2 linked regions of the Azospira inquinata genome follow. The protein of the gene in region 2 binds, or shares a complex with, the protein of the main gene of each other region. Links are inferred from orthologs where the notes say so. Each region holds a gene or a part of one and is shown on either strand. Other genes may lie near its edges.

What was found.
Region 1: the proteins of xseA (region 2) and Azoinq_RS03085 are in contact, whole or in part, in a cryo-EM structure (PDB 8TXR), measured with the Escherichia coli proteins. The link is inferred for Azospira inquinata from one-to-one orthologs.

The regions. Positions count from the first base shown.
Region 1 is NZ_CP064782.1:690,396-705,193, reverse strand. Bases 364-3,250 are described here. They hold Azoinq_RS03085 (exodeoxyribonuclease VII small subunit), read right to left. Parts: upstream 1,996-3,250; coding sequence 1,732-1,995; downstream 364-1,731. Other genes in these bases: Azoinq_RS03080 (aromatic ring-hydroxylating oxygenase subunit alpha), read left to right, coding at 2,129-3,235; Azoinq_RS03090 (polyprenyl synthetase family protein), read right to left, coding at 809-1,720; dxs (1-deoxy-D-xylulose-5-phosphate synthase), read right to left, coding at 364-781. Outside these bases: more of dxs, read right to left, coding at 1-363; Azoinq_RS03075 (SpoIIAA family protein), read left to right, coding at 3,372-3,722; Azoinq_RS03070 (sulfurtransferase), read left to right, coding at 3,722-4,561; Azoinq_RS03065 (hypothetical protein), read left to right, coding at 4,679-4,903; tRNA epoxyqueuosine(34) reductase QueG, read right to left, coding at 5,009-6,094; tRNA (adenosine(37)-N6)-threonylcarbamoyltransferase complex ATPase subunit type 1 TsaE, read left to right, coding at 6,116-6,616; Azoinq_RS03050 (N-acetylmuramoyl-L-alanine amidase), read left to right, coding at 6,577-7,974; Azoinq_RS03045 (bifunctional riboflavin kinase/FAD synthetase), read left to right, coding at 8,161-9,081; ileS (isoleucine--tRNA ligase), read left to right, coding at 9,118-11,922; lspA (signal peptidase II), read left to right, coding at 11,915-12,406; Azoinq_RS03030 (sulfite oxidase-like oxidoreductase), read left to right, coding at 12,432-12,995; Azoinq_RS03025 (FKBP-type peptidyl-prolyl cis-trans isomerase), read left to right, coding at 12,992-13,438; ispH (4-hydroxy-3-methylbut-2-enyl diphosphate reductase), read left to right, coding at 13,530-14,453; Azoinq_RS03015 (energy transducer TonB), read right to left, coding at 14,471-14,798. UniProt on the Escherichia coli protein: Bidirectionally degrades single-stranded DNA into large acid-insoluble oligonucleotides, which are then degraded further into small acid-soluble oligonucleotides.
Region 2 is NZ_CP064782.1:2,498,594-2,513,393, forward strand. Bases 11,355-14,243 are described here. They hold xseA (exodeoxyribonuclease VII large subunit), read right to left. Parts: upstream 13,546-14,243; coding sequence 12,163-13,545; downstream 11,355-12,162. Other genes in these bases: Azoinq_RS11500 (superoxide dismutase), read right to left, coding at 11,539-12,123; Azoinq_RS11510 (MotA/TolQ/ExbB proton channel family protein), read left to right, coding at 13,858-14,243. Also shown: Azoinq_RS11440 (DUF192 domain-containing protein), read left to right, coding at 1-7; Azoinq_RS11445 (chorismate--pyruvate lyase family protein), read left to right, coding at 67-549; Azoinq_RS11450 (SRPBCC family protein), read left to right, coding at 666-1,289; Azoinq_RS11455 (DUF2252 domain-containing protein), read right to left, coding at 1,701-2,951; Azoinq_RS11460 (AAA family ATPase), read right to left, coding at 2,981-4,003; Azoinq_RS11465 (YMGG-like glycine zipper-containing protein), read right to left, coding at 4,170-4,721; Azoinq_RS11470 (hypothetical protein), read right to left, coding at 4,795-5,148; Azoinq_RS11475 (alpha/beta hydrolase family protein), read right to left, coding at 5,266-6,492; Azoinq_RS11480 (Spy/CpxP family protein refolding chaperone), read right to left, coding at 6,574-7,098; Azoinq_RS11485 (helix-turn-helix domain-containing protein), read right to left, coding at 7,257-7,502; Azoinq_RS11490 (hypothetical protein), read right to left, coding at 7,511-8,077; Azoinq_RS11495 (P-loop NTPase fold protein), read left to right, coding at 8,370-11,315; more of Azoinq_RS11510, read left to right, coding at 14,244-14,463; Azoinq_RS11515 (ExbD/TolR family protein), read left to right, coding at 14,467-14,800. UniProt on the Escherichia coli protein: Bidirectionally degrades single-stranded DNA into large acid-insoluble oligonucleotides, which are then degraded further into small acid-soluble oligonucleotides.

The sequences.
Region 1 (14,798 bases), 1.8 Mb from region 2 along the record:
TGGGGATCAGGGCATTCAGGTCATGACCGTCGATGGGGCCGATGTAGTTGAAGCCCAGTTCCTCGAACAGGGTGCCCGGGGTGAGCATGCCCTTGACGTGCTCTTCCGCCCGCTTGGCCAGTTCCAGCAGGGGCGGGGCCATGCCCAGCACCTTTTCTCCGGCCTTGCGGGCGGCGGAATAGAAGTTGCCGGACATGATCCGGGCCAGGTATTTGTTCAGGGCGCCCACCGGGGGGGAGATGGACATTTCGTTGTCGTTGAGGATGACCAGCATGTCCGCGTCCGCCACCCCGGCGTTATTCAGGGCTTCGAAGGCCATGCCGGCGGACATGGCCCCGTCGCCGATAATGGCGATGGCCGCCCGCTTTTCCCCCTTCTGCTTGGCCCCCAGGGCCATGCCCAGGGCGGCGGAGATGGAGGTGGAGGAATGGCCGACCCCAAAGGTGTCGTATTCGCTTTCCGTGCGCTTGGGAAAGCCGGAAACGCCTCCCGCCATGCGCAGCCGGGCCATGCCCTCCCGGCGGCCGGTAAGGATCTTGTGGGTGTAGCACTGATGCCCCACGTCCCAGACCAGCCGGTCCCGGGGGGTCTCGAAGACGTAGTGGAGGGCGATGGTCAGTTCCACCGTTCCCAGGTTGGAGGATAGGTGCCCCCCCGTGCGGGCCACGGATTCGATGAGAAAGGCCCGGATTTCATCGGCCAGGGGCAACAGCTGGCGCCGCTCCAGCCGACGCAGTTGGCTGGGATCGTGGATGGTGTCGAGGAGGGGGTAGGCGGACATGGCTGGGCTTGCGCTCCGATAAGCCGGTCAGAATTTGCGGTGGGTGATGAAGTCGGTGAGGGCGATGAGGCGGGTGGCCCGGGGGCCGAAAATATCCAGGGCGGTGACGGCTTGGCGGCGCAGCTCTTCCGCGTAGTCCTGGGCGCCGCCCAGGCCCAGGAGACTGACGTAGGTGGGTTTGTCCGCCGCCGCATCCTTGCCTGCGGTTTTGCCCAGGGTGGCGGTGCTGGCCGTGCAGTCCAGAATGTCATCCACCACCTGGAACAGCAGGCCGGCCCGCTTGGCGTAGGTGTCCAGGCGCGCCCGGGCCTCCGGTGCCAGGGCCTCGCCGCACAGGGCGCCCATGAGCACGGCGGCCCGGATCAGGGCGCCGGTTTTTAAGGCATGCATCAATTCCAGTTCGGGCTGGGTCAGGGCCTGGTCGTGGGCCCGGCCCACCGCCTCCAGGTCAATGGCCTGACCGCCGGCCATGCCCCGGGAGCCGCTGGCCTGGGCCAGGAGGGCGAGCAATTCCACCTGCCGGGCCGGTGCCAGTTCCAGGGGCCGGGCCAGGAGGTCGAAGGCCAGGGTCTGGAGGGCGTCCCCGGCCAGCATGGCCGTGGCTTCCCCATATTCCACGTGGCAGGTGGGGCGGCCCCGGCGCAGCACGTCATTGTCCATGGCCGGGAGGTCGTCATGGACCAGAGAATAGGCGTGGATCAGCTCCACGGCGCAGGCGGCGCTGTCCAGCAGATCCGCCGGGGCCCCGGTGATTTCCCCAGCGGCGAAGGCCAACAGGGGCCGTACCCGCTTGCCCCCGCCCAGGGCGGCATAGCGCATGGCCTGGTGCAGGGTGGCGGGGGCGTGATCCGGGGCCGGCAAAAAGCGGCCCAGGGCCGCTTCGGTGCGGGCCTGAACGGCCCCCATCCATTCCGGAAAAGGCAGGGCAGTGGCGGACATGGACAAGGCTTTCAGTGGGATTCGGTAGGGCGAAAGTCGCGCAGGGAGCCGTTTTCCAGTACCTGGATTTTTTCCTCGGCGACTTGCAGTTGACGCTGGCAGAACTGGAGCAGTTCCGTGCCCCGGCGATAGGCTTCCAGGGATTCTTCCAGAGACAGTTTGCCACCCTCCATGGCCTGGGCGATGCGCTCGAGTTCGGTAAGGGCGGTTTCGAATTTGAGAGGGGCGGGTTCTTGCCCGTCCGCAGGCGTGGATGACGGGGCGGTTTGATCCATGTCAATAGCCATCAGAAACGGGAAAAAATAACTTATTCAGGGGCTTTTGGTCAAATTTGATCCAGGCTACAATCCCGCCTCCCTTGATTTATTAACTGATTTCTACCCTTTGCCACTTCCCGGAGGTGTGGAGATGTCCGAGATCGTCACCAGCAACCATTTGGCTCCGGCCGTAACCCAATTCCCCGTCGACTGGTATTTCGACGAAAAAATGTTCGAATTGGAGCAGAAACTCTTCTTCGAGCAGGGGCCCGGGTACGTCGGCCATGAGCTGATGGTGCCCCATGTGCACGATTACCGGACCCTGGAATGGCAGGATCATGGCCGTATGGTGGTGCGCCAGCCGGACGGGGTGTACGACATGTCCAATATCTGCCGCCACCGCCAGGCTGTCATGTTGCAGGGCAGCGGCAATGCGGAAAACGTGGTGTGTCCCCTGCACCGCTGGACCTATGACACGGAAGGCAGCCTCATCGGCGCCCCCCATTTCCCCGCCAATCCCTGCCTCAATCTCAATAAGCGCAAGCTGGAATCCTGGAACGGACTGCTCTTCAAGGGGCCCCGCTCCGTCGGTCAGGATCTGGCCGGGATGAATGTGGCTGGGGAATTCGATTTCGCCGGTTACAAGCTGGACCGGGTGGAAATGCACCAGTGCAACTACAACTGGAAGACCTTCATCGAGGTCTATCTGGAGGACTACCACGTGGTCCCCTTCCATCCGGGTCTGGGCAATTTCGTCACCTGCGACGACCTTACCTGGCAGTTCGGCGAATGGTATTCCGTCCAGCGGGTGGGCATTACCTCCCTGCTCAAGGAAGGCTCCCCGGTCTATGCCCGCTGGCAGAAGGCGGTGCGGGACTTCTACGCCGCCAAGGGGGAATCCCCCCGGCAGGGCGCCGTGTGGCTGACCTACTACCCCAATGTGATGGTGGAGTGGTATCCCCACGTCCTGGTGGTGTCCACCCTGGTACCCCAGGATGTGAACAAGACCATGAATGTGGTGGAGTTCTACTATCCGGAAGAAATCGTGGATTTCGAACGGGAGTTCATCGAAGCCGAGCAGGCCGCCTACATGGAAACCGCCATTGAGGACGACGACATCGGCGAACGCATGGACCGGGGTCGCTGGCGTCTCTTCAAGGAAGGCCGCAGCGAAGTGGGGCCCTACCAATCTCCCATGGAAGACGGCATGCAGCACTTCCACGAATTCTATCGTCGCATCATGGCCCCCCACCTGTAGGGCGGGTGGTCAGCCGAAACAGGGCGTCCCAGGGGGCGCCCTTTTTCTTTGCCCTTGCCCGGGGCGCCGGACGCCGCGTTTGGCCGGGGCTTGGGATACACTTGGGCATCCCCAATTTTTAGTGGAGAGCAAAACTATGATCGCAACCGACCATCAAGGCAGCCTGGTATCGGTGTCCGTTTTCGGGGAATTTACCCTGGCCGATTACCGGGAATTCGAAGAGCTGGTCAATTACAAGACTAAATTCGAAGGCCCGGTGGATCTCTTCTTCGATCTGCGGGAGATGGCCGATTTCACCCTGGACGTTGCCTGGGCCGAAGTGAAATTCGGCCGGACCCACGGGGACGCCTTCCGCCGGGTGGCGGTCCTGACCGATAGCCAGTGGGTGGCCTGGAGCGCCTGGCTATCCCAGGCCTTTGTGCACGCCGATGTGCAGGTTTTCAGCGACGAAGCCGAAGCCAAGGCCTGGCTGGCGGAGCAGGCCTGATGACCGTCTCCCCCCTGATTTCCGTGGCGGAACTGGCCGACCATCTGGAAGACCCGGATTGGCGGGTGGTGGATTGTCGCCATAACCTGGCGGCTCCTGAGGCCGGGGAAGCCGCCTACCAGGAAAATCACATTCCCGGGGCCGTGTTCATGCACATGGACCGGGATCTGTCCGGCCCCAAGACCGGCCATAACGGCCGTCATCCCCTGCCCGAGGTGGTGCTGCTGGTGCGCCGTCTGGAAATGCTGGGCATCGGCAACCAGACCCGGGTGGTGGCCTACGACGACTGTGGCGGCATGATGGCGGCCCGGCTGTGGTGGCTGCTGGGCTGGCTAGGCCACGGGGCGGTGTCCGTCCTGGATGGGGGCTTCCCCGCTTGGGTAGGGGCTGGCCAGCCGGTGGACGGGGCGGCGCCCCAGCCCCGTTTGGGCCATTTCACAGCCCGGGTGCAGCCCTGGGTGGTGCTGGCCAGCAAGGTCCTGGCGGGGTTGGGGCATCCGGGGCGCCTGATTCTGGACGCCCGGGCGCCGGACCGCTTTCATGGGGAAAACGAAACCATGGACCCGGTGGGCGGCCATATCCCGGGGGCCCGGAATCGCTTCTTCCGCAACAATCTCACCCCGGAAGGCCAGTTTAAACCGGCCCATGAATTGCAACGGGAATTCCTGGAAATCCTGGGCTCCTTGAGCCCGGAACAGGTGATCCACCAATGCGGTTCCGGGGTCTCCGCCTGCCACAATGTACTTGCCATGGAAGTGGCGGGCCTGCCCGGCTCCAAGCTCTACGCCGGGTCCTGGAGTGAGTGGTGCAGCGACCCTGCCCGGCCGGTGGAAAAGTGAATTTATGAAAAATAGTGTCAACCGACCGAGAAACTGATACGTTATTGCCTGTAACCCGCTCAACGCGGGTGGGTTACAAGAACCATCATCAATTGATCATTTGACGAGGTATAAATAATGAGCAAGCTCCTCTCCGCCCTGGTGGCCTCCCTGTTCGCCGCTTCCGTTTTCGCTGCTGATGCCGCTCCCGCTCCCGCTGCCGCTCCTGAAGCCAGCGCCGACACCGCTGCTGCCGCTCCTGCCAAGAAGGCTCACAAGAAGGCTCACAAGAAGGCCAAGAAGGCTAAGAAGGCTGCTGAAGCCGCTCCTGCCGACGCCGCTCCTGCTGACGCCGCCAAGTAATCGTTTTTTTAAACGATGCTGGAAAAAGCCAGGCTTTGCCTGGCTTTTTCTTTTTCCAACGTCCTGAAACTTGTTTTTACAGGGAAAAACGGAATACCCGGGAAATCAGTCGGGTTTTTTTCCCGTTAACCGATTAAGGGCCCAGGCCACATGTTCCCGCACCAGGGGCGAGGGGTGGTCCAGACGGCGGCGCAGGGCCTGCATCACCGCTGGGCCTCCGGGACCGTTGCCCAGCGCCACGGCGATATTGCGCAGCCAGCGTTCATGGCCGATGCGCCGGATCGGGCTGCCCGCCAGGCGATCGTTGAAATCCGTGGCTTCCCATGCGAACAACTGGAGCAGGGTGGCCGCATCCAGGCCCTCCCGGGGAGAAAACTGGGGGTCCCCCGGGGTGGCGAAGCGATTCCAGGGGCAAACCAGCTGACAGTCGTCGCAGCCGTAGATGCGGTTGCCCAGCAGGGGGCGGAAGGCCTCCGGTATGGGGCCGTGGAGTTCGATGGTCAGGTAGGAGATGCAGCGCCGGGCGTCCAGTTCGTAGGGGGCCAGGATGGCGCCGGTGGGGCAGACGTCCAGACAGCGCCGGCACTGGCCGCAGTGATTGGTTTGGGGCTGGGCGGCGGGTAGGGGCAGGTCCGTATAGATTTCCCCAAGAAAATGCCAGGAACCCTGCCGGGTGAGGAGCAGGGTGTGCTTGCCCCGCCAGCCCAGACCGGCCTGACCCGCCAGTTCCACCTCCAGCACCGGGGCCGAGTCGGCAAAGCAGCGGAAGCCGAAGGGGCCGATGGTCTCTTGCAGCCGTTCCGCCAGTTTTTGCAGCCGGCTGCGCAGGAGTTTGTGATAATCCCGGCCCAAGGCATAGCGGGCCACATAGGCCCGTTCCCCGTCCGCCAGGATTTGGGCCGGGTCGGCCCCGGGGGGCAGGTAGGACTGGAGCACGGAAATAACGCTCAAGGTGTTGGGCACCAGGCGCTCCGGGGCCAGGCGAAGGTCCGCATGCTTGGCCATATAATCCATGTGGCCGTGGCGCCCCAGTTCCAGCCAGCGGTGCAGCTGGGGCCCGGCCCGGCTCAGGTCCGGGCGAGCGATGCCCAGGGCGCTGAAGCCCAGTTCCCGGGCCCATTGCCCCAGGGTGGTCGGCCAATCCGTCCCGTCTTCCGTGCCCAAAGGGCCCGGGAGGGTGGTTTGGGGCATATTTTCTGTGGAGTCTAACTCGTGCATACGTCCGATCATAACCAGCCGACGCCGGCTTTGCATCTGCCTGATGAGGCTGCTACCCAGGCCCTGGGTCAGGCCCTGGCGCCCCTGGTGCAAGGGGGCATGGTGGTGTTCCTGGAAGGGGATCTGGGCAGTGGGAAAACCACCCTGGTGAGGGCCCTGTTGCGGCGTCTGGGCCATACCGGTCCGGTGAAAAGCCCTACCTATACCCTGGTTGAAGTTTACAAACTTTCGAGCTTATACTTGTATCACTTTGATTTTTATCGCTTCAATCATCCAGATGAGTTTCTCGATGCAGGACTGGACGAATATTTCCGGCAGGGGGCCCTCTGTTTTGTGGAATGGCCCGAAAAAGCAGGAACTTACCTGCCCCCGCCCGACTTGCGGGTGGTCTTTTCCCAGGAGGGAGAAGGGGGGCGGACAGTGGTGCTACAGCCGGGTAGCGAGGAGGGGAAGCGATGCGTAAAACAGCTCAATTCAGTAAATCCCAACGCCTGATTCGCCGCCGTCTGTTGCAGGCTGGCGGTGCCGCCATGGCTTTGTTGGTCACGCCCCTGGCCAAGGCGGCCATGGGCCGTCCGGGCATTCTGGCAGTGCGGGTCTGGCCCGCCACCGATTACACCCGGGTGACTCTGGAACATGATGGGGAGTTGAAGTACTCCTTTTTTACGGTGAAAAACCCGGAACGCCTGGTGGTGGATATCGAGGGCGTGGAATTCAATGGGGTTCTGGAAGGCCTGGCTAACAAGGTGGGCCCGGACGATCCCTATATCAAGCTTTTGCGGGCCGGCCGCTTCAAGCCCGGGGTGGTGCGTCTGGTCATGGAATTGAAGACCGAGGTGGCGCCCCAGGTGTTTGCCCTGAAGCCCGTGGGGGAATACGCGGACCGGCTGGTGTTGGACATCTATCCGGCCCATCCGGTGGATCCCCTCCTGTCCCTTTTGCAGGGACAGCCGGACCATGTGGCGCCTGCTCCAGATCTCCAGCCCGCACCTAGCACCCCTAGTACCCCCAGTAGTCCCAAAACCGTGGCTCGCCAGGATCCCAAGCCGGCGGATCCCCCCACCCCCAAGCGCGCCGACACCAAGCGGAGTGGCAAGGGGGTGGTGGACCGGCTGGTGACGGTGACCCTGGACCCGGGGCACGGCGGGGAAGATCCGGGAGCCAGCGGCAAAATGGGTAACCACGAAAAGGATGTGGTGCTCAATATCGCCCGCCTGCTCAAGGCCCGGATTGATGGGGAACCCAATATGCGGGCCCTGATGACCCGGGATTCGGACTTTTTCGTGCCCCTGGGGGTGCGGGTGCAGAAGGCCCGGCGGGTCCAGGCCGACCTGTTCGTGTCTATCCACGCCGACGCCTGGGTTAATCCGGAAGCCCGGGGCTCCTCCGTCTTTGTTCTCTCCGACAAGGGAGCTTCCAGTTCGGCGGCCCGCTGGCTGGCCAAGCAGCAGAATGACGCGGATTTGATCGGTGGCGTCAATTTGGGGGGCAAGGACCCGGTGCTGGCCAAGACCCTATTGGATTTGTCCCAGACCGCTACCGCCAACGACAGCCTGAAACTGGGCAAGGCCATGCTGGGGGAACTCTCCAACATCAACCGCCTGCACAAGGGGGCGGTGGAGCAGGCAGGGTTCGCCGTGCTCAAGGCCCCGGATATTCCGTCCGTGCTGGTGGAGACCGCTTTCATCAGTAACCCGGAAGAGGAAAAGAAGCTCATCGACCAGGGCTATCAGGAGCAGATGGCCGATGCCCTGTTCCGGGGCATCAAGCAGTATTTCGCCAGAAATCCGCCCCATCCCAAATCCACCCTGGCTCGGGCGGATATTGATGAATCCACCGGGCTGATCCGTTAGGAAAAGCTTTCTTTCCCTCAAAAGCCGGGCGCCATGCCCGGCTTTTTGTATGGGCAAGGGGAAAGCTTAGGGGGGATGCCCGGGGGAGGTGGGGCGTGGCGTGTTGTCTCCGCCCAAGGGGCCCGGCATCGGTGCCACGGGGAGCGGGTAAAAACGCTATAATTCAAGCTTTTTAGCGGCAGATTCATGCTTGTCCTGCGAGGTGTGTCCACCCCGGCGCCCGGTCCGACCGTGCTGACCATCGGTAATTTCGATGGGGTGCACCTGGGCCACCGTACCCTATTGCATCGGCTCACCGAAAAGGCGGAGGCCCTGGGCCTGCCTGGGGCCGTGCTGACCTTTGAACCCCATCCCCGGGAATTTTTCGCCCCCGACTCCGCCCCCGCTCGGCTCACCACCCTGCGGGAAAAGCTGGAATTGCTGGGGGGCTACGGGGTCCAGCTGACTTGCGTCTGTCGCTTCAATCAGCGCTTTGCCGCCTTGAGCGCCGAGGAATTCGTGACCCGGGTGCTGGTGCAGGGCCTGCGGGTGCGGCATCTGATTATCGGCGACGATTTCCGCTTCGGCGCTGGCCGGGAAGGGGACTTCGCCTTCCTGGAAGCCGCTGGACGCCGCCACGGTTTTACCGTGGAGGCCATGGATACGGTGCTCATGGAAGGGGAGCGGGCTTCCAGTTCCGGCATCCGGGAGGCCCTGGCCGCTGGCGAGCTGGAACAGGCGGCCAAGCTCCTCGGTCGCCCCTACGGCATTGATGGCCGGGTGGTCCATGGGGACAAGATCGGCCGCCAGCTGGGCTTCCCCACGGCCAATATCCGGGTGCGCCACAATCCCATGCCCCTTACCGGGGTTTTTGCGGTGCGGGTTACCGGGGCGGGGGAACTGCCGGTGGAAGGGGTGGCCAACATGGGGGTGCGGCCCACTTTGGGAACGCCCCGGCCCCTGCTGGAAGTGAATTTGTTCGATTTTCAGGGCGATTTGTACGGCGCCCATTTGTCCGTCGCTTTCCTGCACAAGCTGCGGGATGAAATGAAATTCTCCGGGCTGGAGGCGCTGAAAGCGCAGATCGGCCGGGATGTGCAGGCCGCCCGGGCCTTTTTCGGGCGTTGAGGCCCGGCCTGAATCGGATTGATACGGAAGACTGCTATGGCTGACTACAAGAAAACCCTGAATTTCCCCGACACCCCTTTCCCCATGCGGGGGGATTTGCCCAAGCGGGAGCCCCAGTGGGTGAAGGAATGGCAGGAGCGCAAGCTTTACCAGAAGATTCGTAAGGCCAGCGCCGGCCGTCCCCAGTTCATTCTCCACGACGGCCCTCCCTACGCCAACGGCAGCCTGCACCTGGGCCATGCCCTGAACAAGGTGCTCAAGGACATCATTGTCCGTTCCAAGACGCTATCTGGCTTTGACGCCCCCTATGTGCCGGGCTGGGATTGCCACGGCCTGCCCATTGAACACAAGGTGGAAGTGACCCACGGCAAGCATCTGCCCGCCGATCAGGTGCGGGAGCTGTGCCGGGCCTACGCCAAGGAACAGGTGGGAATCCAGAAGGCGGGCTTTATCCGCCTGGGGGTGCTGGGGGATTGGGATAACCCCTACCTGACCATGAATTTCGCCAATGAGGCCGGGGAAATCCGGGCCCTGGCCGAAATGGTCAAGGGGGGCTACGTGTTCAAAGGCCTGAAGCCGGTGAATTGGTGTTTCGACTGCGGTTCCGCCCTGGCGGAAGCGGAGGTGGAATACGAAGACAAGAAGTCGGATGCCATCGACGTGGCCTTTACCGTGGCCCCGGCTTCGGAAGCCGCTCTGGCCAAGGCTTTCGGCCTGGCCGCTCTGCCCAAGCCCAGCGCCATTGTGATCTGGACCACCACCCCGTGGACCATCCCGGCCAACCAGGCCTTGAACGTTCATCCGGAATTCGATTACGCCCTGGTGGATACGGGCGATCGGTGTCTTGTGCTGGCGGCGGAACTGGTGAGCGCCTGCCTGGAACGCTATGGCTTGAGCGGCAAGGAAATTGGCCGGGCCAAGGGCGCGGATCTGGCCGGACTGGAATTCCGCCATCCTTTCTACGATCGCTCCGCCCCCGTCTATCTGGCCGACTACGTGGCCCTGGACGCGGGCACCGGGGTGGTCCACTGCGCCCCTGCCTACGGGGCGGACGACTTTGCCGTATGGCGGGCCAATGGCCGGGGCTTTGACGAAATCCTCAACCCGGTACAGGGCGACGGGGTCTATGCCGCCAGCCTGCCCTTCTTCGGTGGTCAGCTGATCTGGAAGGCCAATCCCCTGATCGTGGCCAAGCTGGAGGAAGTGGGTGCCCTGCTCAAGCACGAGACCATCAAGCACAGCTACATGCACTGCTGGCGCCACAAAACGCCCCTGATCTACCGGGCCACGGCCCAGTGGTTTGTGGGCATGGATATTCCGGGCAAGGAGGGCAAGACCCTGCGCCAGCAGGCCCTGGAGGCTATTGACCACACCGACTTTTACCCGGCCTGGGGCCGTCCCCGGCTCCACGCCATGATTGCCGGGCGCCCGGACTGGTGTATCTCCCGCCAGCGCAACTGGGGCGTGCCCATTCCCTTCTTCCTGCACAAGGAAAGCGGCACCCTCCATCCCCGCACCGGGGAATTCCTGGAACAGGTGGCCCAGCGGGTGGAAAAGGAAGGTATCGAAGCCTGGTTCAAGCTGGACCCCAAGGAATTGCTGGGGGATGAGGCGGACCAGTACGAAAAGGTCACCGATACCCTGGACGTGTGGTTTGATTCCGGCACCACCCACTGGCATGTGCTGCGGGGCTCCCACCCCATGGGCCACGACCAGGGGCCCCGGGCCGATCTGTATCTGGAAGGCTCGGACCAGCACCGGGGCTGGTTCCATTCCTCCCTGCTCACCGGGGCGGCCATTGACGGCCATGCCCCCTACAAGGCCCTGCTCACCCATGGTTTCACCGTGGATGAAAAGGGTCGGAAGATGAGCAAGTCCCTGGGTAACACCATTCTGCCGGAGCAGATCAACGACAAGCAGGGGGCGGAAATTCTCCGCCTCTGGGTGGCCAATACGGACTATTCCGGGGAACTGGCCCTGTCCCAGGAAATCCTCAAGCGGGTGGTGGAAGCCTATCGGCGCATTCGTAACACCCTGCGCTTCCTCCTTTCCAATACGGCGGATTTCGATCCGGCCAAGAATCAGGTGCCCCTGGACCAATGGCTGGAAATCGACCGCTACGCCCTGGCCCTGACACGCAAACTCCAGGATCAGTGCCGGGCGGATTACGACACCTACGAATTCCACCGGGTGGCCCAGGCATTGCAGACCTTCTGTTCCGAAGACCTGGGGGGCTTTTACCTGGATATCCTCAAGGATCGCCTCTACACCTCGGCCCCCGACTCCCTGGCGCGCCGCTCCGCCCAAAGCGCCCTGTGGCACATTCTCCAAGCCTTTGTTCGGCTCATGGCGCCGATTCTGGCCTTTACCGCCGAAGAAATCTGGGCCGTGTTGCATAACGGGGACCCGGAAGAGTCGGTCATGCTCCACACCTGGCACGACCTGCCCCAACAAGCCGGGGAAGCCGAACTGCTGGATAAATGGCTGGATATCCGCAATGTGCGGGCCGAGGTTTCCAAGGCCCTGGAGGACCTGCGGGGGGCGGGCAAGATCGGCTCCTCTCTCCAGGCCCAGGTGGAAATCCGGGCGGCCGGGGAACGGGCGGCCCGTCTGGCGTCCCTGGGGGACGACCTGCGCTTTGTGCTGATTACCTCGGCGGCCACGGTGAGTGCTGTGGCGGAAGGCCAGGAAGCCATTCTGGCGGAACCCACCCCGGCCCCCAAGTGCGAACGCTGCTGGCATCAACGGGCCGATGTGGGCACCAATCCGGACCATCCCCAACTGTGCGGCCGCTGTGTGGCCAATCTGTTCGGTGACGGGGAGTCCCGCCACCATGCCTAAGTGCGCCTGCCCCTGCAAAGGCCCGGCTGCCTGGTACGGCCTGGCCCTGGGCGTCATTGTGCTGGACCAGTTGAGCAAGTGGTGGGTGGTGGAAAACCTGGCCTATGCCAGCACCCGCACCGTCACCGGCTTTTTCGACTGGGTGTTCGTCTTCAACCGGGGGGCGGCCTTTAGCTTCCTGGCGGGGGCGGATGGCTGGCAACGCTGGTTTTTCACCGCCCTGGCCCTGGGGGTCGCCGCCTGGATCGGGGTGGCTCTCTGGAAGGGGCCCCGGGAGCGTCTGCTGTCCTGGTCTTTGACCCTGATCATGGGGGGCGCCCTGGGCAATGTGATCGACCGGCTGCGCTTCGGCGCCGTGGTGGATTTCATTCAGGTCCATGCGGGGAGCCACTATTGGCCCGCCTTTAATGTGGCGGATTCCGCCATTACCCTGGGGGCCATTTTGCTGGCCTGGGATCAATTGAGGAAAAAGCCTGTCCAATAGGCTCTCTTCCTGATTTGGAGTCCCCATGGACCAGCCCCGTATTCCTCCCGGCCAGACCCTGACCACCGGACTGCCCGTGCTGGACCTGGGGCTGCGCCCGGACCTGAGGCCGGAAAACTGGTCCCTGGCCCTGTTCGGTCTGGTGGAACAGGAGCTGCGCCTGGACTGGGACCACTTCCAGTCCCTGCCCCGGGAGGCCCGGTGCAGCGATTTCCACTGTGTGACCCACTGGAGCCGCCTGGATGCCCAGTGGGAAGGCGTGGCCGCCAAGACCCTGATAGCTCTGGCCCGGCCCCTGGCCGACGCCCGCTTTGTCACCCTCCACGGGGCGGATGGTTACACCACCAATCTGCCCCTGGAAGCCCTGTTGGACCCGGACGTGCTCCTGGCGGATGGCCTGGACGGCGGGCCCCTGGCCGATGCCCATGGCGGACCGGTGCGCCTGGTGGTACCCCGCCGCTATGCCTGGAAGAGTGCCAAATGGCTGGTGGGCCTGGAATTTCACGCCGAGGACCGCCCCGGTTATTGGGAAGTCCGCGGTTACCATAACGATGCAGATCCCTGGAAAGAAGAGAGATACGCGGAATGAACGCAGAAACCCCAGTCACGGTACAAGCCGACAGTTTTTTGACCCTCCACTACCGGGTAACTACGGGGGACGGGACGGAAATTCTCAACACCTTCGAGATGAAGCCCGCCACCCTGCAAATGGGCAGTGGCCAGCTGGCGGAAAACCTGGAGCGCTGCCTCCTGGGGCTCCCTGCGGGCAAGGAAGTGCATAGTTTCGACCTGCCGCCGGATACGGGCTTTGGCGAACACAATCCCCGGCTGGTGGAACGCATTGCCTTGTCTGCTATGCCTGCCGGGGTGGAGTTGAAGGAAAACGCCCTGGTGGAATTTTCCGATTCGGAAAAAGGGGATTTCGCCGGCTTCATCCGGGAATTGACGGATCGCTATGCCCTGGTGGATTTCAACCATCCCCTGGCGGGCAAGCAGGTTCGTTTCGAAGTGCAGATCATCGGTATTCTCTAACCAAGGAAATGCCCCTGAGGCCCTTTGTTTGAGGGCCTTTTTCCATTCCGGCCGGGCCAGGGCGCCCGGCCCCCGTCGTTCTGGAGCCATCATGGAAGTCTTGTTAGCCAATCCCCGGGGATTCTGCGCCGGTGTGGAGCGGGCCATTGCCATTGTGGAACGGGCCCTGGCCCGCTTTGGCGCCCCCATCTATGTGCGTCACGAGGTGGTGCATAACCGCTTTGTGGTGGAGGACCTGAAGGCCAAGGGGGCGGTGTTTGTGGATGAGCTGGACCAGGTGCCCGCTGGCGCCACGGTGATTTTTAGCGCCCATGGGGTGCCCAAGGCAGTGCGGGCCGAGGCGGAAAAGCGGGGCCTGACGGTTTTTGATGCCACCTGCCCCCTGGTGACCAAGGTCCATAACGAAGTGGCCCGGATGCACGACCAGGGCATGGAAGTGGTGATGATTGGCCACCAGGGCCATCCGGAGGTGGAAGGCACCATGGGCCAGAATCCGGACGGCATGTATCTGGTGGAGCGGGCGGAGGATGTGGCCGGACTGACCGTGAAAACCCCGGAGCGGCTGGCCTACGTCACCCAGACCACCCTGTCCGTGGATGACGCCGCCACCGTGGTAGGAGCCCTGAAAGCCCGCTTCCCCGCCATCGTCGGCCCCCGCAAGGACGACATCTGCTATGCCACCCAGAATCGCCAGGACGCGGTGAAGGCCCTGGCTAGCCAAGTGGAGCTGGTCATTGTCATCGGCTCCCCCAACAGCTCCAATTCCAACCGCCTGCGGGAAGTGGCCAAACAATGCGGCGTTCCCGCCTACATGGTGGACGAGGCCGCGGGCATTGATGGTGCCTGGCTGGCGGGCAAACAGCGGGTAGGGGTTACCGCTGGTGCTTCCGCCCCTGAGGTGCTGGTCCAGTCGGTGATCCGACGTTTGGGGGAACTGGGGGCGGCAAGTGTGCGGGATTTGTCCGGGGTGGAAGAACAGGTGGTGTTTGCGCTACCCCGCAATCTGGCGGAGTAGGGCTACCCTGGGTGTGGTCAATGTTGGGGGGCGAGGTGCTCCCCCGCATTCTGACTGATGGGCCGAACGGGCACCAGACGTAGCAATTCCGCGTAATTGACCTCAATGCGCATGACGCAATTCACTACCTCCCCATCCTTGTAGCCAGGAGAGAACCGGGCCCCAAGAAAAGCCTGGCGCACGTGGTTCAGGAAGGCGGGCGGTAACTCACTGCTTTCCACCGTCACATCATCCACCCCGCCGAATTGGCTAATCCAGATATCCAGGATCAGCTTTCCCCCTTCCTGATATTGGCCCAGATCTTTGAATTCCAAAGGCACCAGCTCCTGGACCAGGGGTTGAGGA
Region 2 (14,800 bases):
CCGATGAGGGGGCACCGTAATCGGGCGGGCTGGCTGGCCCTGCCACCACCGGGGACACCCCCGGACTTGCGTTCCTGGCTGGAGGAGCGGGGTTCCCTGACCCTGCGCCTGAAAGCCCGCTGCCATCATTTCCAAGTCCGGGTACTGGCCCAGGGCTGGGCTCTGCCCCATGGGGATGAACGGCGGCTCCTGGGCCTGCGCCCGGGACAACGGGCCCAGGTGCGGGAAGTGCTGCTGTGCTGCGACGGGCACCCCGCCGTATTCGCCCATTCTGTGCTGGTGAGTCACCGTCCCTCCCCCCTGTGCCGCAGCTTCCAGGGCCTGGGGGGGCGCTCCCTGGGTACCAGCCTGCTGTTTGTGGATGCCCGGGTGAGCCACGGCCCCTTGAGCTTCCGCGCCCTGTCTTTCCGTCATCCCCTGGGGCAGGCCCTGGCCCAGGCTACGGGCCAGTCCCCCCAATCCCACTGCTACGCCCGCCGGGCCCTGCATCGGAAGGGTGGTACCGGGGTGCTGGTCACGGAAGTGTTTCTCCCCGAACTGCCCGCCTGAGGGGCGGATGCCACCGCTTCCCCCGAAACAGGGGGGGCAGGCGGGGCATAGCCCTGTCCGCCCGCCCTCGGGGGAGGTCAGGTAGCGGTCAGCCCCGCCGGGGTAAAAAAACACCCATGTGTCCGCGGCTTTTCCTTTTCCCCCTGGCCTTTCTGGTCTTGAGCCTGTCCTCCGTGCCAGGCCGGGAGGCGTCTGCTGCTCCTTCTACCCCCGTGCCGCCCCCAGCGCCCTCCGTGACGGAAGGGGCGCCTGTGGGAAGTGAGGCGGTGACGGTCAAGGTCCTGGAGGAAGGGTTTGCCGTGGAGGCGGAATTCCGCGCTGCCGTCTCCCCGGCCCTGGCCTATGCGGTGCTCACGGATTTCGACCACATGAGCCGCTTTGTGCCCAATCTGGAACAAAGCCACATCCAATCCCGCAACGGCAACCGCTGGCAGGTGGAACAGCATGGGGTGGCCCGCTACGGCCCCTTCAGCCAGGATTACGAATCCGTACGGGAAATCCTGCTCCAGCCCGGGCGCATCCAGGCCCACGCCATTTCCGGCACGGCCAAGCGCCTGGACAGCGACATGCAGTTGAGCGGGGACGGGCGGGAAACCCGCTTCCATTACCATGCGGTGGTAGTGCCGGACACCTGGCTGCCGCCCCTGGTGGGCCCCGCCGCCATGCGCCAGCAGATCGCCGGCCAGTTTTCCGCCCTGGTGCGGGAAATGCTGCGCCGCCAGGCCCAGGCGGCTGAATAGGGCGGCGGGGCTTCAGGCGGTTCTGGAGCGGTTCCTGAAAAAGTTGGGAATTTGGGCTTGCCCTTCCTGGCGCCCCCCTTAAACTGCCCGCCCGAAGCCCGAAGCCCGAAGCCCGAAGCCCGAAGCCCGAAGCCCGAAGCCCGAAGCCCGAAGCCCGAAGCCCGAAGCCCGAAGCCCGAAGCCCGAAGCCCGAAGCCCGAAGCCCGAAGCCCGAAGCCCGAAGCCCGAAGCCCGAAGCCCGAAGCGACGACCCACGCATTGGTGCCCCACGGGCCCCGCAAGCACCTTGTGCCCAGCGCCCACGCCAGTGCCGAGGAGGGCGGCGCTCCAACCTCCGGTATCGCCGTGGACTGGTGCCCCTTTATCCCTCGGCCCCTATCTTTACCCCGTCGCTTTGCCTCTCCCCAGGCTTCAGTCCTGACCGCCCGCCGCCCCGTCCGGCTTCAGTTGCCCGGCCTGCCAGGCGTCCCGGAATTCCTGCCATTGCTCCCGGGTGATCCGGGTCATGTCCCGGGCGCTGTGGGCCAGGGTGTCGGCCCAGTCGTCCTGCCGAGCGAAGGCCATGAGGGCATCCGCCGTGGCGGCGTTCTGGTGGCCCGAGGCCCGGAGCTGGTCCCAGGCCAGGAGGCGGCCCAGGGTGGCGGCCACTTCTTCCAGGCGGGCCAGTTTGTGGCCCCAGGCGGCCATGTCCACCCGGTCTTCCCGGGGTTGGAGGCCTTTCAGGAGAAAGGATTTACCCCCCAGTTCCACGGCCTGGAGAAAGGCGTGGTCCACCGCCTGCATGCGTTTTTGCACTGCCACCACCCGTTCCCCTTCCCGGGCCCAGGCCGGCTGGGTCAGGCCCAGGGGGGCCAGATAGGGCACCAGGCAGGAGGGCAGGGCTTCCTTTAAATCCAGCAGGTAATTGCCGTCCGGGGAGCCCTTGCCTTCCACCAGCACCACATACCGTTCCACCCCCAGGCTGCCGGTGCCCGCAATGCGCCGGGCCACGTCCAGAACCTTGTAAAAGTCCGGGTGGCTGGCGGGGGCGCTCAAGGTGGCGAGGAAATCGGTGACCAGAGTCCGCTGTTCCGGGCTGGCGGCCAGGGCTTTTTCCCCGTCTATGCGCAGGTGGCGCTGATGGCCGTGGCGTTCCGTGCGCTTATCGAGGAATTCGGCCCGGCTGCGCTGTTCCAGACCGTCCAGCAGTTCCCGCACCAGGCCTTCCGCCGTTTCCCGCTCCATCCACAGGGGCTTGCCCTGGGCCAGGGCCTGGCGGTAGGCGGCCACACAGGCCTGGATCAGGGTCCGGCTCTGCTTTTCGTCCGTGTGTAGTTCGTCGGCGCCGCAGGCCAGACTGGTGAGCAGGCGCACCAGATCCCAGGTGCAGGGGGCCAGGGCGGCTTCGTCGTAGTCGTTGATGTCGAAATAGACTTGCCGGTTGTCTCCCTTGTAGCTGCCGAAATTTTCAAAATGCAGGTCGCCACAGGCCCAGGCCGTGGGGGCTTCTCGGAAGGGGCCCGCCTTGGGCAGGGCGGCGTAGAACAGGTGGCAGGCGCCCCGCAGAAAAATGAAGGGGCTCTGGGCCATTTTGGCGTACTTCATGGCCAGCCGCTCCGGGTCCCGTCCCCGGTTGTGGGTGGCGACGGCTTGGGCAACGCTGGATGTGGCAGGGGTGGGCATGGGCTTTCTCCGCAAAGGGCCCGGCCGGGTCAGGGGGCGGGGCGGGGGGCCCCCGCCGGGTCGGTGCCGTAGACCGGATTTTCAAAGAGGGAACGGAAGGTCACCTGACGTACCTCCGGGTGGTCGGGGACCGCGTAGAGCACCGGAGTCAGCAGTTCCTCGAAAATGCCCCGCAGGCTGCGGGCGCCGGTGCTGTATTCAATGGCCAGGTCGGCGATCTGGTCGAAAACTTCCGGTGCGATGCGCAGTTCCACCCCTTCGTCCTGGAGCATTTTGCGGAACTGGCGGTAGAGGGAATTTTTCGGCTCCACCATGACCCGGATGAGCAGGGGCTTGGTCAGCTCCCGTAGCCGGGCGATGATGGGCAGGCGGCCGGTGAATTCGGGGATGAGGCCGTATTCAAACAAATCCACCGGCTTCACCCGATTATTGAGCCGGTCCAGGATGGTCTGGTTGTCCTCTCCCGTGGTGGCGATGTAGCCGAAGCTCTTGCTCCGGGCCTGGATCTGCTCCAGGCCGACGAAGGCCCCGCCGCAGATGAAGAGAATGGCGGAGGTGTCGATGTACCGGTCCTGGCCCAGGCGCACCGGGTAGCCTTCCATGATCTTTAGGAGGGCGTGCTGCACGCTTTCCCCGGAAACCGCCCGCTGCTGGCCGTCCGCCTTGAGCTTGTCGATTTCGTCGATGAACACAATGCCCCGCTGGGCCTTTTCCAGGTCGCCCCCGGCCTTATCCACCAGCCGTTCCAGAATGGCCTCGATTTCCTCCCCCACATACTTGTTCTGGGCCAGGGAGGTGGCGTCCGTGGTGACGAAGGGCACCTCCAGCCAGCGGGCCAGGGTTTCGCAGAGCAGGGTCTTGCCCGTGCCCGAGGGGCCGATGATGAGCACATTGCTCTTGTCCGTCAGGGCGCCCCCCGCCGGGACCGCCGCCAGCTTTTTGTAATGGGCGTAGATGGCCACGGCGAGAATTTTCTTCGCCTCCTCCTGGCCAATCACGTATTGGTCCAGATAACGGACGATGGCGCTGGGGGTGGCTTGGGCTGGCAGCACGACAATCTCCTGGGAGCTTGGGCGGGGGCGGCAAGGACTGGATCGGGCAAGGGCGCCGAGATCCGGCCGGGAAAAAAATCAGGCCCCGGCAAAAGCCTGGGGCCTGGGCATCTTAATGCAGGGGCTGGAGCGCCGCCAGGGTTGGAGCCCGGGGCCGCAGGCCGGTTTAGCGGGGAGCGTAATCGGGAGGGGCGTAACGGCCGTCCGGTGGCGGCGGAGGCGGCGGCGTCATGGACGAAGCCCGGGGCGCGCCCTGGGGCTGGCTACTCAGATTGCCCGAAACCGGCACCCGGTGGCCTTTGGCGTACATGCATTGGGTGTAGGCCCCATCGTACTGGCGTTGGGTGCCCCGGGCGGAACTGTCGGCGGTGCCCATGCCCACCATGGTGCCCATCAGCAGGCCTGCCCCGGCGCCGCTGCCCGCGCCCTGGTGGCCGCCCATGGCCGCACCGGCCACGGCGCCCACGGCGGTGCCCAGGGCGGCGCTCTTCAGCTCTGCGGAGGCGGCGGATTGGCCCGCGTCGGTGCCGCCAATCTGTTCCTGGGCGTAGTTGCGGCAATCCTGGTTATCCACCCGGAACTGCTCAAAGGTTTTGCCCGTGCCCGGCAGCACCATGACGCTGGGGCCGGTGGGAACGGTGGTGCAGGCGGCCAGGAGGGCGGCGGCCAGGCCCAGGGCCGGCAGGCTGCGGGCGGGGAAATGGGGGGCGTTAGTCATGATGGGGCTCGACGAAAATGGGTCGGGAAAAGGGGCGGCGACCTAGACCACCGCCCGGGGAATGGGGCGCTGCCTATTGGGGCGGCTGGGGCGCCACCCGCTGCCAGCCCTTGGTGCACTGCTTCACGTAGGGGTAGTAGGCCCGGGCTTCCGGGCAGTAGTACCACCAGTTGCCCTGATCCTCCTGCACCGCCGGGGCCGGTTGCTGTTCCACATAAACCGGGGGCTGGGGCGCCGGGGTCACCACCACGGCGGGGGGGTAATAGGGATAGACCGGATAGGGATGGTAGGGGTACATCAGGGGCGGCCCCCAGGGATCGATGAAAATGCCCACATGGCCGTGGTGGTGCCAGTGGTCGGCCCAGGCGCCACTGGCGGCCCCCAGTCCGAGGAGAAGAAAGAGCAGCAGGGATTTGAGCGTTTTCATGGGAATTCCTTCCAGGGACTGGGCCCCAGGTTCATGGCACCATTGAACCATTGAGATGTTTGCCAGGTGTGTCTGGGCAGGGGCTTTTTGTAAGGCTTTGTTTCCGTCCGGGGCGGCCTATTTGCGCTCCAGTCGGCCTTGTTGTTTCAACCACCGGTTACTGTCCCGGGCCAGCCATTCCCGGGCCGTGTCGTCTTGCTTCAGATAAGCGTCCAGAAAGGCGGTGCTGACGCCCTGGATGGCGGCGACGGCCAGGGCCTGACGGGTGAGGTTCTGATGGCCGTCCTGGTCGGAAGCGTCTCGCCCGGCCCCTGCCTGCTGACCCCCATGTTTTCCCATACCTCCCCTGCCGCCGCTGCGGCCCCCTTCCATGCCGCCTCCCGGGCCCCGGCCCATGCCTCCCTCTGGCCCTTCCCCCATGCCGGCGCTCCCGGTGTCCCCGGCCTTGGAACCCCGACCCTGGGTTTCCGGCCCCCGGCCCAGGGGGCCACCGGAATAAAGGGGATGGGGCATGTCTTGCAGCACCAGCAGGTATTTGTCCCCCTTGGGCATGTAATGAAAAGGGGCTTGGCGCAGGGACGGTGAATCCAACAGCCCCAGGGCATCCCCATCCTGATCCCCCGTCACGCTGAGAACGGGCACCCGGATATTGGGGTAGCGGGCGGTAAAGGCCAGGCCGTTAAAACTGGCAAAAGGACTGAGGGCGATGGCGGCCCGAATGGGCAGGGGGTGGGTGGGGTCCGGCATGGCCTTGAGCTTTTCTCCCGCGGCGGCCATGGCCGTATAGGCCCCCAGGTCATAGCCCGCCAGGGCTACCTGATCCGTATCCAGGGAGGCCAGCAGGGGGTCCCCTTGCTGCTGGCGTAGTTTTAATTCCGCCAACAACAAGGCCAGGCGCTCCAGGCGCTGGCCCATGGCGGGCCCGGCATAGCGTTCCCGGGCCAGATGGGTGAAGTCCCCCGCCAGGGCTTGGGGGGAGGACCAGGCCCGGCCATCCTTATCCAGGGGCTGGAGGGTGATTACCCCATAGCCTGCCCGAGCCCAGGCGGTGCGCCAGGCCTCCCCTGCCTCCCGGTTTTCTCCCAGCCCGGGTACGTAAAGCACCAGGGGGTATTTCCCCGGGCGGCTGGGGAGGGACAGCAGAAGGTCCATAAACTGGTCCCCCACTTTCCAGGAGAGGGGGTGGGTGGTGATGCTGTACTGGTCGTCGGTGAGATAGCCTTTGCCGGTAAATAGCCGGACCTGGGATTCATCGGGTTTGGGGGGCGTGGTGCCAGAACAGGCGCCCACCAGGAGCAACAGGGCCAGCATGGGGGCGGCGAGGGGGGTATTGGCTTTAGTCATGGCGGAGGGCGACTGAGGGGGGCTGAGAACGACAAAAAAAGGCCGCCCCAAGGGCGGCCGGAAGCGAGAGAGACGGGGGGCTTAGTCCCGGGGCCCGGACATGGGGCCAAAGGGGTGACCAAAGCCGTGTTCATGGCCCGGGCCAAAGCAATGGGGGTGATGGGATTGCCAGAAGAGGTCGAAGATGACCTTTTGCTGGGCCGTCAGGGCGCTATAGAAAGCCTTGGTGTCCTTGGCTTCCTGGGCCATGTGTTCCGCCCCTTCCTTCATGCGGGCGGCGGCCTGATCCATCCGTTCCGGGGTGGTCAGCTTGGCCGGCTCTTTGGCCTCATCGCGATGGGCCTTGAACCGTTCTTCCATCTGCTGCACCCGGCTCAGCTGGGCCTGGCTGTAGGTCTGCCAGGCGCCTTGCTGGCTGGCGCTCAAGGCCAGCTTGCCTTGCAGGTCCTTGAGAGTCCGTTGCAGATGCTCTTCCGGGTTGAAGTTCATGTGGTGGCCCATGGGGCCCATGGCCGGGGCGGGGGCCTGTTCGGCGGCCAGGCTCAGGCCGGCGGTGCAGGAGAGAATACCGGCGGTCAGGGCCGCCACCAGGGTTTTGCTGTTCATGGTCAACTCCTCTTGGATGATTTGTCCGGGGATAGGGTTATCCGGAAAGCCCGGCGCCCTATCCATGGGCCAAACTTTAGGCCCCCCTTCGGCAAATTTGGGTTATGACGGTGTAACAGCGTGTAAAGATTAAAAGGGGTGGGAAACCCCCATAAAACCTAGGGATTTTCGGCAGGCAGCGGGGCTGGGGGCGCCTCCGGTTCTGGAACATATTGCAACAAATCCCCCGGCTGGCAGTTCAGATAGGCGCAGATTTTTTCCAGGGTTTCAAAGCGCACCCCCTTCACCTTGCCAGACTTGAACAGGGACAGATTGGCTTCCGTAATCCCCACGTATTCGGCCAGGGCCTTCGATTTGACCTTGCGCAGGGCCAGCATTACATCCAGACGGACAACAATGGGCATGGCGGGCTTCAGATAAATTGGGCGTTTTCGTCCGCCAGGGCGCTGGCGTGGGTCATGACGGAGGCGATCAGCCAGAGGGTGCCTGCCACAAACAGGGCAAACAGCTCATGGCCGCTCACCCCCACGCTCAACTGGCGGTGGCCCACCCCATTGTTGAGGGTGAGCAAGACGGACAACAGGGGCTGGCTGAGCAGGCTAACCAAGCTGGAAGCGCAGACCCAGGCCGCAAAACGGCGCAGATGGACCACCACCCGGATATGGAAAAACACCCCCTGGGCAAAGTCCAGCAGACAGCGCCGCACATGCCACAGCCCCACGGACAGGCAGCCAAACTGCACCAGCGCCACCCCGGCGCCCCCCAGCCGCTGCCAGGTGGCCAGGGGCTGTTCCAGAGTAATGGCAATACCGTTCCCCACCCGGCTGGCCAGATTGGCCTGATCCCCCAGCAGCCAGACCAACACCGCCGCCAGGGGCAGACCCCAGGTCAGCACCAAACAAAAATACCCCAGCACCCGGCTGGTCTTGCGGATGCGTTGCAGCGAGGTGGGTTGGGGCGAAGCGGGGGTAAGGGACATGGTGGGCTCCTTGAGAAGATGGCCGATCATATCGCTGGATATTGGCGTTCTGCAACAATAAATTTCTGTTTAAAAATAATTTATTTCTGTAAAAATATTCAATAAGAGCTAGTTAGTGAGCAAACCGATACGGGGAAGAATATGTGAACTATCTTTGGTAAAAACTGCTACAAAGTTGGAGAAAAAGGATCTGCTAACGTATATCCCTTAAGCAGTACTTAGCTGTAAAGTACTCATGTCTAATGAATAATAAATATGCTTGTGAGGGGAGTTTAAGTATGGAAAAGACTCAATGATGACCGAAAAACCAATGATGAAAATGCCGGAACTTACGATTTTTGCTAAGTATCTTGTTATTGGCTTCCTAATTGCCGAGGTGGGGCGGATTGGCTTTATCCTGGGGACGAGCTATGCGCCTGAATTGTTGGGGTCGCCTAGTTGGGCGATTGCCTGTGGAATTCTAGTAGTGGCCGCGCTTTGTCTGACCTATGCCGTGAAACGGGGAGTTCTTCGCGCCATAGCCAAAATGGGGCGCGGTGTTCGAGTTGATTTATTGTTTATGATCGGAATCGGATTTTGGGTTAGCCAACTAGCCGCACCGTTGCTATATGAAATACATATTAATTTTGAACGTTTAGGTCGGAGCTGGACGCCAGCTATTTTTGTTTCTCTTTGTTCGATTATATTTTTACCATTATCTCAGGCACTTATTTCAAAAAGGAAAAATTCACCTTCCCAGTTAAATTTTCTTAGTGATAATGAAATCAGGGATAAAGATGAGGATTTCCTTAGTATAGATAGTCAGGCGGAAACTTTTGCAGCGGCAGTTCTGTCCAGTAAGGCACAAACGGGGCTAGTTTTCGGGGTGGATGGTCCATGGGGTGTAGGGAAGACAAGTTTTATAAATCTTGCGGAATGTTATTGGAAAAATAGACCAGAAGAGGTGATCGTATGTAGATTTGAGCCGCTTCAATATGCTTCTGATCCTGATCTGGCGATACGTATGATTCAAGATTTTACCTCTGCAATTGAGGCTGAGGTATTTGCTCCAGAATTCCGGACTACAATTTCACGCTATTCCCGATCGTTAAAAGGGAAGGTGAGTTTCTCTTTTTTTGGCTTTAAGCTTCTGTTGGAGCCATCTGAAAATAAACTAGATGGCTTGCTTGGGGATGTGGATTCGGTTCTTAAGAGGCTGGGGCGCCGCTTAATCGTAGTTATTGATGATCTTGATCGTTTGGATGGAAACGCTATAAATAATGTGTTGTTCGCAACTAAACGAACTTTTCAACTTTCCCAGGTGATTTATATTCTTTGCTATGATACGGAAAAACTCAATAAAAGCAATAATGAAGGAGCTGGGACTCGCGAGTTTCTTGAGAAATTTATAACTGCAAAGTTGAGCTTATTTATTAATAGTGCTGATCTTGTCAATTTTCTAAACGATAGTTGCTCGGAGAAGGAAAATTGGTTGGACTCAATTCAATCTAAAATGCCAGTGAGGCTCGCAGGCGTTCTTAATGAACTGGCTAAGCTTCTTGACGGGGATAAGGCCGCAGAATACATGCCGATTGTAGGTGATTTCCGCAAAATAAAACGCTTTGTAAACGCTATGCTGCTAATGCAGATTGATCAGGTGGATTTTGGTGAGGTAGATTTTAATAAAACAGACCTTATAAATTTGATTCTTCTGCATCTAAATTACCCTGGGGTATTTAGGCGCATTTATATTGAAGAAACAGGGGGTCGAGATGGGGTTTTTTCATTAGCACTGGAATGTTTGCCTAATAAAACAGAGAGAAAGAACTCGGAAGAATATGATTCATTCCTGAAAGATTTGGAAAGTAAAAAAATGCCAGCTGCAATTTTTTTGTTGCGGCAATTGTTTGATCAGTCGGTTCCAAAAACAAATCAGTCAGATAGAATAGATGAGGCGGAGTTGTCATCCCGTGCATGCTTTAATTCGGGGGACCATAGAAATTTGGAAGCGTACTTAGAATTTATTGTACGTTGCGTTAAACCAGACCCGCTGGAGACTTTTGTGTTTTATTCTAATGCGGTTGAAAAGGTTAGGGGGGGGGCTTTAGTAAAGTCTATTCTGGAATCCAGGGATTTTAAAGCTGAAAAATGTTTTAACATTCACGAGAAGTTTTGGCAAATTCTATTAGATAAATCCCGATACTTTACAAGAGAGGTTGCTGAAGATGCTATTAATACCCTTGTTGACTATTTGCCTCGCTATCCAGTGGCAGAAAAGGAAGCCCGCGTAAGCTTTCATAGTCTCCGGGAATTGTCAGTATTTTTTCTTTATAATCTTTTAGATACCGCTGGCTGGGGCAGGAATTCTCGCCAGCGAGTTGATAATAGATCGCGGAATGTAATGGAGATTGCCTGGCGTATTTTTGGAGAAGGGGAGTACGCAGGGAAAGGTATTATTCAATACCTAATAGATGATGATCGCGGTATTTTGGGATGGAATGACTTATTAATTTTTAGACTTATATGTTCATGGGATCGGCAGGGGTCGCTTTTTAATATAGCAAGAGCTCTTATTGTTAATCAGAACGAAGATGCGAAGACGGAAGGTCCTGTTCGTGAGCTTGCAATATTAGAAATGAGAAAAATATCGCAAAAAATATTCTGCTTGTTTAAGGATCGTTATATTAATGGGGGGCGGAATTTTTTTGAAGAAGTGGATGAAGCCCTTGATGGGCAATTTTTAGGAAAAAATGAAGGAAATGTTTCGGTTGACTCCGAGCTTAAGAAATATATAGAAGCTACCCGTTCGAGAATTAAGGTGTTCGTGGTTTATCAATTGAGTAACTCTCTTTTCCCGCAAGGCTCGGGGGTGGGGTGTGGATATTACGATGAATGTGGAGAAAAGGATGAGCACGGAATAGCTCAATTAATGAATAAATACATCTTTGATTTTTGCTTTAATCCGACGGTCCAGGAAAAAAATATTTTTTATTTTCTGGATTATTGTTTGTCGAATTTAAGTATTGAGCCGTTTGCTGAAAATGAAGATGATAAGGTATTTGCATCTACAGCAGACCTCGCTAGAGCTCTCGATGTTAAAAAACTAGGGGAGTATTGGGGGCAATATGGGGAGCTAATTCGTCAACGTATTTTGGATTGCAATGATCGGGTGGTGGTCACTTCCAATTATAGTGCCCCTTATGGGAAATATTTGGAGAAGGTGTTTCGGGCTCTGGATGGGCTGCTAAAGGAAAGTTAAAATTTCTAGCGATTTGATTGCGTTGGTTGATAGCGCTGCTATAGTTGTTTGTAATAATTAAGCCGGTGTGGCTGGGGATGCTGTGTCTATTGTTTTGAGTAAAATAATGCTATTTGGTTAAGTTTTTTTGGTTAAAAAAGGGAGCTTTCGCTCCCCTTTTTAATATCAAGTTAATTGGCTCAGTTAGTTAAGCGAACTGCCAATTGTTGATGCGAGCGGTGCCTTAAGCGAAGTTCTTGGCGGCGAAATCCCAATTGACCAGGGAGGTCAGGTAGGTTTCCACGAATTTCGGCCGGGCGTTGCGGTAGTCGATGTAGTAGGCGTGTTCCCATACGTCGATGGTGATCAGGGGCTTGTCGCTGCCGGTCAGGGGGGTGGCGGCGTTGCTGGTGTTCACGATGTCCAGGGAGCCGTCGGCCTTTTTCACCAGCCAGGTCCAGCCGGAGCCGAAGTTGCCCGTGGCGGAGGTGGTGAAGGCTTTTTTGAAGTCGTCGAAGGAGCCCCACTTTTTGTTGATGGCGTCAGCCAGGGCACCGGTGGGGGCGCCGCCGCCGTTGGGCTTGAGGCTGCTCCAGAAGAAGGTGTGGTTCCAGACCTGGGCGGCGTTGTTGAAGATGCCACCGGCGGGGGCCTTTTTGATGATGGCTTCCAGATCCAGGGCTTCGTATTCCGTGCCCTTGACCAGGTTGTTCAGGTTGGTGACGTAGCTTTGGTGGTGCTTGCCGTAGTGGAACTCGATGGTTTCCTTGGAAATATGGGGGGCCAGGGCATCCTGGGCGTAGGGCAGAGCAGGCAATTCAAAAGCCATTATGATTCTCCGTGGGTTTGTTGTGGGTAAGGGAAAATTCTAGTCACGATCCCCGGGGGTGACAACCGGTGCGCCCCGGGCCTGGCGCACCTCCACCCGGGCATCGCCCCGATGCAGGCGTAATACCAGGGATTGACCCGGTTGGAGGGTGCCGCCGTCCCGTACGGCCTTGCCGTCGTCGTCAAAGGCGATGGCGTAGCCCCGGGAAAGCACCCCTTCCGGGTTGAGATGGGCCAGCCCGGCGGCCAGCCTGTCCAGGTGGGCGCGGCGTTGTGCCACCCCTTGTTGCTGGGCGCTGTGCATTCGGACCGCAAGTCCGGTCAAGCGTTCCCTAAAATTTTCCGGCCGAGGCCGGGCCAGGGCCAGGCGATGGCTCAGGCGGGTGAGCCGTTCCCGGCTTTCTCCCACCCGTCTCGCTTGGGCGGCGGCCAGCCGCAGCCCCAGGGCGTTGAGGGCCTGGGCCTGTTGGGCGAGCCGTTCCGCCGGGTGTTTGAGGCGCTTGCCCAGCCAGTCCAGTTGTTGTTGCCGGTATTCCAAGGCCTGCCAGCAGCGGCGGCTGAGGAGGGCGGCCAGTTCGTCTAGCCGGTCCAGCAGGGCATCCCGGTCCGGGCTGGCCAGTTCGGCGGCGGCAGTGGGGGTGGGGGCCCGCAGGTCGGCGGCAAAGTCGGCGATGGTGAAATCCGTTTCGTGGCCCACCCCGCTCACCACGGGCATGGGGCAGGCGGCAATGGCCCGGGCCACGGCTTCATCGTTAAAGGCCCAGAGGTCTTCCATGCTGCCCCCGCCCCGGCACACCAGCAGCACATCGCATTCCCGGCGCTGGGCGGCGGCGGTGATGGCAGCGGCGATAAGGGCCGGGGCTGCGTCCCCCTGGACCTGGGTGGGATAGAGGCGGATGGCCACGTGGGGCGCCCGCCGCGCCAAGGTGGTGAGAATGTCCCGCAGGGCGGCGGCCTGGGGGCTGGTGACGATGCCCAGGCAGCGGGGGAAGGGGGGCAGGGGCCGTTTGCGCTCGGTGGCGAAAAGGCCTTCCTGCTCCAGCTTGGCCTTGAGGCGCAGGAACTGTTCGTACAGATTGCCCTGGCCCGCCCGGCGCAGGGTTTCCACATTGAGCTGGTATTCCCCCCGGGGCTCGTAGAGGCCCACCAGTACCCGGGCTTCCACATGCATGCCGTTTTCCAGACGAAAGCCCAGCAACTGGGCCCGGCCCCGGAACATGACGCAGCGGGCCTGGGCCTGGTCGTCCTTGAGGGAAAAATAGGCGTGGCCCGAGGCGGCCACGGTGAGATTGGAAATTTCTCCGGAGACCCAGCAGAGGGGAAAGGCCTCTTCCAGGCGGCGTTTGACCTGCCGGTTGAGGGCGGAGACGGGAATAACGGTGGCCGGGGCGGCGGGGGCGGAAAAATCCAGTTGGGCTTGCATGACGGTGATTTTACCCGACTCCGTCAGGCCCCCCGGGACTTTGCCGGGCAAAGCTCCTGTCCAGGCCCTGAGTTTGCATATAACCGTATGATTATTAATGAATTTGTTGGGTTGCCCTATTTCGCGGCAGAGTAAGAAAAAGCCTTGCGGCCCCGGGAGTTAGACAATCTGATGACAAGCAATCCACAGACTTATCCACAGATTTTGTGGATAAGCGTCGGGAACTCGGCTACAGGCCGGTTCTACCGGGGACTTGCCGGACCCGAGGGGGCAGGCTAAAGTTCCACGCTTAACGCTCTTTCGGAGATTCGCGTGTTTTCCATTATCCAGGCCGCTGGCTGGCCCATCTGGCCCCTGTTGTTGGCATCTATCATCGCTGTAGCCCTGATTATTGAACGCCTGGTGGCCCTGCGCCGTACCCGGGTGGTGCCCGATGGCCTCCTGGCCCGGGTGGTGGGGGAACTCCGTCAAGGCACCCTGACCGACCAGAGCATTGCCGCCCTGGAACAGAATTCTCCCCTGGGCCGGGTGTTTGCCGCCGGTCTGCGCAACGCCCGCTCCAGCCGGGAAGTGATGAAGGAAGCCATTGAGGAATCCGGCCGGGGCGTTACCCACGACCTGGAACGCTACCTCACTACCCTGGGCACCATCGCCTCCATCAGCCCCCTGATGGGTCTGTTCGGCACGGTGGTGGGCATGATCGAACTGTTCGGCGCCCAGTCCCCCAGCGGTGCCAACCCCATGCAGTTGGCCCACGGGATTTCCATCGCCCTCTACAACACGGGCTTCGGCCTGGTGGTGGCCATTCCCTCCATGATTTTCTGGCGCCATTTCCGCGCCCTGGTGGATGGCTTCGTCATCGACATGGAGCAGCAGGCGGTGCGGCTGGTGGAAATCGTTCACGGAGATCGGGCCTAAGCCATGAACTTTCGTCGCGGTCAGCCCCGGGAAGAGCCGGAAATCAACCTGATCCCCATGATCGACGTACTTTTGGTGATCATTATTTTCCTCATGCTCACTACTACCTACGCCAAGTTCTCCGGTCTGGAAATCAATCTGCCCACGGCGGACAGCACCCAGTCTCCGGACCAGCCCAATGAGGTCAATGTGGCCATTACGGCGGCGGGGCAGGTGCTGGTGAATAAGGAACCCCTGGCCAACAGCGAAGTGGCCGGGATTGCGGAAGCCCTGCATCGGGCGGCGGGAACCCAGAAAGATCCCCTTATCGTCATCGATGCGGACGCCAAAACCACCC